2 regions of the Stenotrophomonas sp. YJH_SMC_32 genome follow, and region 2 is predicted to be linked to the other one. Evidence: riboswitches for the same ligand, from Rfam matches in the RefSeq annotation. Region 2 holds a riboswitch; the other holds the start of a gene.

Region 1 (4,417 bases), on a different contig from region 2:
GCGTCACCGTGGAGACGCGGGCCGCCAGCGGGCAGAGCCTGGCGCTTCGCCGCGGTGCGGTGCCAGAGCGCGCCTGACGTGCTGCGGCCGCAGCAGGAGACCCCGCAGGAGCAGGCGCGGCAGGCCCAGAAAGCGATGGGCGTCGGACATGCCAACGCCTTGGCAGAGAAGGGAGGGGCCACCTCCGCGGCCCTTTTCCTTTCCGCCAGCTGAGCGGCCGCAGCCGCTTTCAGCCTTGCTTCATGCCGCCTGCCGCTAGATGAATGCGCAAGCCGCTCGGTGCACCAGGCAATGTTCCGGCAATGTTGGAACGCCAGCGTGGACATCACGGCAGCCGGGGCGCCCCGCGCCCTCCCTGCCCAGCGTGGCATGCACCTCACAGGAGAACGAACATGCTCAGTACTTCCACACTCAGCTTCCGTGGTCTGGCGATGGCCCTGGCGCTGGTTGCCGGTGTCGCCGTGGTCAGCGATGCCAGCGCGATGTCGAGGAAGGACAAGCGCACCCTGGTCGGCGCCGTGGTCGGTGGCGTGGCCGGCAACCTGCTCTCCAACGGCGACCCTGCGGCCACCGTCGGCGGTGCCGTGGCCGGTGGCGCAATCGGCAATCTGACCACCTCCGACCGCCGCGACCGTCGCTATTACGACAATCGCTACGACCGCCGCTACGATCGTGGCTACTACCGCAGCGGCTACTACAACCGTGGCGACGACCGCCGCTGGCAGCGCGAGCGTTACTACGACAACCGCTACTACCACGACCGCGGTCGCCATCGCGGCTGGTAAGCGGCACGGCGGCGTTACCCTGCCGATGGCAGAAACGGGCGGGTCGATGACCCGCCCGTTTGCGTTGGCCGCGCGCATGGCGTTGAATGCGCAGCCTTGGATGTGACTTTCCCCTCTCGGGCTGCGGCATGACGTCTTCCTCCCACCGCGTGCAGGGCCTCAACAACGACGAGGTCGCTGCCGACTGGCCACCGATCAGCGCGGCGGACATCGCGTGGTTGCGGCAGTGCTATCCGCAGCTGCACAGCGGCAGCCAGCCGCGCTGGCACAGCCCGCGACCGCTGTCGGCTGCCGCCATCGTCGATGGCACGCGCGGCGCGGTGTTCATCAAGCGCCATCACCACAGCGTGCGCAACGCGGCCTGCCTGGAGGAAGAGCACCGCTTCATCGCCCATCTCGACGCTGCTGGCGTGCCGGTGGCACAGGTGCTGGCAGCGACCGATGGTCACACCGCGGTCGAACACGGTGACTGGACGTTTGAACTGCACGACGTCGGCGCAGGCGATGACCTGTACCGCGACGCGGTGTCGTGGTCGCTGCTGACCGATGTCGCGCAGGCCCACGAAGCCGGACGCGCACTCGCACAGCTGCACCGCGCCGCAGCCAGCTACCACGCGCCCCAGCGCAGCACCCATCTGCTGGTGGCGCGCGACGACCTGATCCGCGCCGACGATCCGATCGCCGCAATCAAGGCAGGTCTGCACGCGCGCCCCGGCCTGGCCCGCTATCTCGCGCGCATTCCGTGGGAAGCACAGCTGCGGCGTGACGTGCTGCCGTGGCACACGGGACTGGCCGAGCGCCTGCGCGACGAACCACGGCTGTGGGCGCACAACGACTGGCATGTCTCCAACCTGCTGTGGCGCGACGGGCAGGTCAGCACCGTGCTGGATTTCGGCCTGGCCTCGCCCACCAGTGCACTGTTCGACCTGGCTACCGCAATCGAGCGCAACGCCGTGGCATGGCTGGAGCTGGAGCGCGGCATGGAGGCGGTGCGCATCGATATCGCGCTGGCGTTGCTCGATGGCTACCGCCAGGTGCTGCCGCTGTCGGCGGCACGCGTGCACCTGCTGGCCGACCTGCTGCCGATGGTGCATTTCGACTTCGCACTGTCCGAAGTGGAGTATTTCGAGGGCGTCACAGGCTCGACCGCCAATGCCGACGTGGCGTGGCAGCCCTTCATGCTTGGCCATCCGGCGTGGTTCCATACCGCCCCGGGGCAGGCACTGCTGCAGGCCCTGCACGCCGCCGCGTGATCCGGTTGACGCAGCGTTGGGGTCAGATCCCTTTCCGCAGGAAGGGGATCTGACCCTGGGTGGCGCTCGCAAATCCGTACCATTTGTAGTGAAATGGTCACCTGAAGCGGGGGTGCCTGGATCTGCCAGGCTGAGAGAGTCCCTTGGAACCTGATCCGGTTTGCACCGGCGTAGGGAGCTTTGAGCCGCAGCCACACCCCCGTCATGGGCCGGTGCACCTGCGCGCCGTCGCTTCGTCTCCCTTGTTGTCCGAAGACGAACCGAATGAACCGCTGCCTGCGCCCCACCCTGCTCTCCCTCGCACTCTGCGCCACGCTGCCGCTGCACGCCAGCGAGGCCGAAGCGTCCCCCGATGCGGCTGCCACCGGCGCCGAGCGCTCGCCGACCGAACTGGCGGCGGTGCGCGTGCAGGCCGGCAAACCGAAGGCCGATACCTCGCGCGTGAATGCCTTCGGAGGCGGCAGCTGGAAGGACACGCCCGCGTCGATGAACGTGCTCGAGCGCGATTACCTCGACCGCCGCCAGGTACGTTCGCTGTCCGAGCTGGCCAGCAACGATGCCTCGCTGGGTGATGCCTACGCGCCGGTGGGCTACTACCAGAACATCGCCATCCGAGGCTTCGCACTGGACGCGGCCACCGGCTACCGCTTCAACGGGCTGTCCATCGCCGGCGAACAACGCCTGGCGCTGGAGAACGTGCAGTCGGTGGAGATCCTCAAGGGTGAAGCCGGCCTGGCGGCAGGCGTGATGGCGCCGGGCGGGATCATCAATTACATCGGCAAGCGCCCGGCGGAAGTGCGCACCGCCACGCTCGGCACCGATTCGGAAGGCTCGCGCTACGTTGCCGTCGATGTCGGCCACTGGATCACCCCGCGCTTCGGCGTGCGCCTGAATGCCGCATGGGATTCCAGCCATTCCTACGTCGAGCACGCCGATGGCCGCCGCAACTTCTACTCGCTGGCCGCCGACTGGCTGATCGGCGAGCGCGGCAAGCTGGAAGTGGATGCCAACTACCAGACCAGCTCGCAGCGCTCGGTGTCCGGCTACCAGCTGCTGGGCGCGCGTGACCTGCCGCGCGGTGTCGACCGCGAGCATCTGCTCGGCTACCAGCCGTGGCAGCGCCCGGTGGATATCGCCAGCACCAACATCACCGCGCTGCATACCTACGACTTCAACGACGCCTGGCAATCACGTGTATCGGTGGGCCATAGCCGTTCGGTGATCGATGACAACGTCGCCTTCGCCTACGGCTGCTACTACGCCGCACAATGTGCCGATGGCAGCGTGCCGGGCAACTACTTCGCACCCAACGGCGACTATGACATCTACGACTACCGCAGCCCGGACGACACCCGCCGCAACCAGCAGGCCCGCGCCGAACTGCGCGGCCGCTTCGAGACCGGCAGCGTCGGTCACCAGCTGACCGTCGGCGCCGACTACTTCCGCCGCACCGTGGACAAGCGCCCGAGCGTCAACGAGTACGTCGGTACCAGCAACATCCACGAGGCACCGGTGCCGGTGTTCGCGCCATCGCCGAAGATGCCGGGCCCATCCGCACGACGCCTGGACAGCCGCCAGACCGCGTTCTTCGCGCTGGACCGGATGAGCTTCGGTGACGACTGGCAGTGGCTGGCCGGTGGCCGCTTCGTCCGCCTGGACGAGCGCGCCTATGACAAGCGCGGCACCCCGCAACGCCACAGCCGCCTGTCGCGCTTCCTGCCACAGACCGCCGTGGTGTGGAAAGCCACCGACCAGCTCAACGCCTACGCCAGTTACGTGCGCGGCATTTCGCTGGGCCAGGAAGCGCCGTTCTGGACCAGCAATGCCGATACCTTCCTGCCGTCGGTGCAGTCGCGGCAGCTGGAAGTGGGCCTGAAGTACGTGCCGGTCGAGGCGCTGACGCTGGGCGCAGCCGTGTTCCGCATTTCGCAGCCGTACCAGTACGCCAAGCCGGACAACAGCGACGTGGGCTACACCTTCGTCGAGGAAGGCACACAGACCCACACCGGGCTGGAGCTGACCGCCAACGGTCAGCTGACGGATGCATTGCAGATCGTGGCCAGCGCCAGCGTGCTGCAGGCGCGTGCGCGCGACACCGGCACGCCAGCCTATGAAGGCCATCAGCTGGTGAACGTGCCGAAGGTGCGTGCCAGCGTGCACGTGGCCTATGCACTGCCGTTCGTGCAGGGCCTGGATGTCACTGGCGGGTGGCGCTATGCCGGTGCCAACGTGGCACGCGCCGACGGCGCCGTGCGTGCACCGGACTACTCGGTGTTCGATGCCGGCCTGCGTTTCCAGCACCGGCTGCACGAGCGTGCGGTGACCTGGAACCTGTCGGTGGACAACGTGTTCAACCGCTTCTACTGGCGTGACACCGGC
Region 2 (4,417 bases):
CCCACCCGCACGCCCCCCGAAAATTTCCGTGCGCGTCAGCCACGGAAGAGAAGGAAGAAGATCAAGAGCAAAGGCAACAGCAACAGCCGCGCGCTGTGGGTTGGGGTCGGATCCGTTTTCCGAAGGAAAACGGATCCGACCCCTTCTTGTTTTCCGATACACCTGATCCACGCATGGCGTGGATCTACTGCCGTCACTGGGAGATCGTCGGAGGCGGGGAGGGGGCAGATGGCGGGACCGTCCACGGCATGGATGCCGTGGCCGAGCCTACAGGGACGTACTTGCGGCGTGTCCCGCCATCTGCCCCCTCCCCGCCAAGCAAGCAGAAGCCCAGAGCCGCCTTGGCTTCTGCACTTGCACTTGCACTTGCTTGAAAAAGCGGTGCAGCCGCAGGCTGCAAAACACCCTCAATCCTGATCGTGCGCGCGTGCGGCCTCGGCCTGCGTCTCTTCCTGCGCCGCCATCTCGCGTGCGATCCACGCATCGATCATGTGCCGCTGGCGCTGCGCCTGCCGTCGCTCACGCGTGTACTCCTGGTCGAGCACGCGGTACAGCGACACCATCACCAGCACCATCAGCAGCGCGAATGGCAACGCCGCAATCGTGATCATGCCCTGCAGTGCATCCAGGCCACCGGCCAGCAGCAACGCCGCTGCGATCAACGCCACCGCGATGCCCCAGGCCAGCTTGCGCTTCAACGGAGGATCGCCTGCTTCGTCAGTGGACATGCTGGCCAGAACCAGTACCGCCGAGTCGGCCGAAGTTACGAAGAAGATCATCAGCAGTACCAGTGCGATGCACGACAGCAGCAACGGCAGCGGCATGCTGTCGAACAGCGTGAACAGCACCGTCTCGTAGCCATTGCCCAGCGCCTGCACCAGGTCGGCATGGCCGAAGATCTGCGCCCACAGCGCGGTGCCGCCGAACACCGCGAACCAGAAGAAGCCCAGCAGCGTCGGCGCGAGCACTACGCCGATCACGAACTCGCGCACGCTGCGGCCGCGCGAGATGCGTGCGATGAATGAGCCCACGAACGGTGCCCACGAGATCCACCAGGCCCAGTAGAAGATTGTCCAGTCCGCCACCCAGGTGCTGCCGGAGAACGGTGACATGCGCAGGCTCATTGTCACCAGCTGGTTGAGGTAGGAGCCCAGCGTGGTGGTGAACGTATCGAAGATGAAGCCGGTCGGCCCCAGCACGAGCAGAATGGCTGCCAGCAGGGCAGCCAACGCCAGGTTGAAATTGGACAGCCACTTCACACCCCGCTCCACGCCACTGGCGGTGGACGCCATATACAGCACGAAGGCGACGGCAATGATGGTCATCTGCACTGGGACGGTAGCCTGCACGCCGAACACGCGCTCGATGCCGGCGGCGATCTGGATGGTGCCGAAGCCCAGCGTCGTCGCGACACCGATCGCGGTGGCGACCACTGCAGCGATGTTGACCACCCGACCGATCCAGCCGCGATGATGGCGGCCGATGATCGGCTGCAGCATGTCGCTGACCAGGCCACGGCCGTTGCGGTTGAACTGGAACCAGGCCATTGCCAGCCCGATCAGCGCGTAGATGGCCCACGGGTGCAGGCCCCAGTGGAAGAATGCATAGCGCATCGAGGCGCGTGCCGCATCCAGGCTCTGCGGAGCAAGCCCTTCCGGCGGCTTGCTGAAGTGCGAAATGGGCTCGGCAGCGCCCCAGAAAACCAGGCCGATGCCCATGCCGGCGGCGAACAGCATCGACATCCAGCTGGCCCGCGAGAACTCCGGCTCGGCGTCTTCGCCGCCGATGCGCAGGTTGCCGAAGCGACCGAAGGCCAGGTACATCAGGAACACCAGGGCCAGGAACACCACCAGCAGGTACAGCCAGCCGATACCGCGGATGAGTTCGCCGAGGATGCTCTGCACCACGGTATTGAAGGGGCCGGGTGCAATACCGGCAAGCAGCACCAGCATCAGAACCAGTGCGATGGAAACACGAAACACCATGAAGGAGCTTCTCCGATCAAGGGATTGAGGGGAGCGAGCAGAGCTTGCAGCGAAGGGCCGGCGGCATGCGGCGCGAACCGGGCAGGGGCCGCGTCGGCGGCGAAGGAAGCATCGGTCGCGGGAGCGCGACGGACGTGCACGTTACTGAACGCGACGTCATGGTTCTGTTAACGAATAGCGATTGGGGTCAGATCCGGAAGCGGGCGGTCTATGCTCTAATGCACGCCAAGAAGCGGGGGTACCGAGGCCACGTGGCCACGGTTGAGACAGTCCCTTGGAACCTGATCCGGCTCATACCGGCGTAGGGAAGCTTTGCAATGCAGCCGTGCCCGGACTCCGCCCAAGGACCGTCCGTGCGCGGGTGCCGTGCGCCGCCGCTTCGTCCCTGACCTTCCTGGACGATGCCCGATGAACGCACAGCTCTCCGCCCTGCAGCAACAGGCCCAGCAACTCTCCGAATCCGTGACCCGGCCCATTCCCGGCTCGCGCAAGATCCACGTGCCCGGTTCGCGCCCGGATCTGCAGGTGCCGATGCGGGAGATCGCGTTGACCCGCACCCCGACGCTGTTCGGCGGCGAAGAGAATGCACCGGTCACGGTCTACGACACGTCCGGCCCCTACACCGATCCGGACGCGCGTATCGATCTGTCCGCCGGGCTGCCGGCACTGCGTCGCGGCTGGGTGGAGGAACGTGGCGATACCGAGCAGCTCGAAGGCCTGAGTTCGTCGTTCGGGCGTGATCGCGAGCACGACCCGAAGCTCGCTGCCGTGCGCTTCCCCGCCCGCAGCCTGCCGCGCCGTGCACGGGCAGGCGCGAACGTCACCCAGATGCACTATGCGCGGCGCGGCATCATCACGCCGGAAATGGAATTCGTTGCCATCCGCGAGAACCAGCGGCTGGAGACGATCCGCGATGCGGGCCTGCTGCAGCAGCACCCGGGCGAGGCGTTCGGCGCCTCGATCCAGAAGATCATCACTCCGGAGTTCGTGCGGGATGAAATCGCGCGCGGCCGCGCCGTGCTGCCCAACAACATCAACCATCCGGAAAGCGAGCCGATGATCATCGGCCGCAACTTCCTGACCAAGATCAATGCCAACATCGGCAACAGCGCCGTTTCCTCGGGAATCGCCGAGGAGGTAGAGAAACTGGTGTGGGCGATCCGCTGGGGCGGTGACACCGTGATGGACCTGTCCACCGGCAAGCACATCCATGAAACCCGCGAGTGGATCATCCGCAACTCGCCGGTGGCGATCGGTACGGTGCCGATCTACCAGGCGCTGGAGAAGGTCGATGGCCGCGCCGAAGCACTGACCTGGGAGATCTTCCGCGACACGCTGATCGAGCAGGCCGAGCAGGGCGTGGACTACTTCACCATCCACGCCGGCGTACTGCTGCGCTACGTGCCGCTCACCGCCAAGCGGGTGACCGGCATCGTCAGCCGCGGGGGCTCGATCATGGCCAAGTGGTGCCTGGCGCATCACAAGGAGAATTTCCTCTACACGCATTTCGAAGAGATCTGCGAAATCATGAAGGCCTACGACGTGACCTTCTCGCTGGGTGACGGCCTGCGCCCGGGCTGCATCGCCGATGCCAACGACGCCGCGCAGTTCGGTGAGCTGGAAACGCTGGGTGAGCTGACGAAGACTGCCTGGAAGCATGATGTGCAGACCATGATCGAGGGCCCCGGCCACGTGCCGATGCAGCTGATCAAGGAGAACATGGACAAGCAACTGCGTGAGTGCGGCGAGGCGCCGTTCTATACGCTGGGGCCGTTGACCACCGATATCGCACCGGGCTACGACCACATCACCAGCGCGATCGGCGCGGCGATGATCGGATGGTTCGGCACGGCCATGCTCTGTTACGTGACGCCGAAGGAGCATCTCGGCCTGCCCAATCGCCAGGACGTGCGCGACGGCATCATGGCCTATCGCATTGCCGCGCATGCAGCCGACCTGGCCAAGGGCCATCCGGGGGCGCAGGTTCGCGACAACGCATTGAGCAAGGCGCGCTTCGAGTTCCGCTGGGAAGACCAGTTCCACCTTGGCCTGGATCCGGAGAAGGCCAAGGAGTTCCATGACGAGACGCTGCCGAAAGATGCGCACAAGCTGGCCCACTTCTGCTCGATGTGCGGCCCGCACTTCTGTTCGATGAAGATCACCCAGGATGTGCGTGACTACGCCGAAGCCGGCATGAAGGAGAAGTCGGAGGAGTTCCGCGCGGCTGGCGCAGAGGTCTACCACCAGGGATGACGAGCAGCCGGGTGCCGGCCGCTGGCCGGCGGCCGGTTGTGCAGGGGCCGGGAGGAGTGCTGGCCAGCGGCCGGCACCACCGCTCATCACGCCGCTCCCCGCTATGCTCCGCGCATCACCCTGGGGGAAGGACACCATGCCCGTTGCCATGACCACCCGTTGGCTGGCCATTGCCCGCC

Evidence for each region. A riboswitch is a leader RNA that binds a small molecule or an ion and turns the genes downstream of it on or off. The one in region 2 is predicted to bind thiamine pyrophosphate.
Region 1: another riboswitch for thiamine pyrophosphate. It lies ahead of AC5P7S_RS13595 (TonB-dependent receptor); the one in region 2 lies ahead of thiC (phosphomethylpyrimidine synthase ThiC).

The regions. Positions count from the first base shown of each region.
Region 1 is NZ_JCAFTE010000011.1:28,907-33,323, forward strand. It holds gene AC5P7S_RS13585 (glycine zipper 2TM domain-containing protein) at 393-785, shown strand; gene AC5P7S_RS13590 (phosphotransferase enzyme family protein) at 914-2,038, shown strand; TPP riboswitch at 2,137-2,232, shown strand; gene AC5P7S_RS13595 (TonB-dependent receptor) at 2,303-4,417, shown strand, end outside.
Region 2 is NZ_JCAFTE010000001.1:689,030-693,446, forward strand. It holds gene AC5P7S_RS03120 (BCCT family transporter) at 408-1,985, opposite strand; TPP riboswitch at 2,210-2,311, shown strand; gene thiC (phosphomethylpyrimidine synthase ThiC) at 2,394-4,238, shown strand; gene AC5P7S_RS03130 (ion channel) at 4,375-4,417, shown strand, end outside.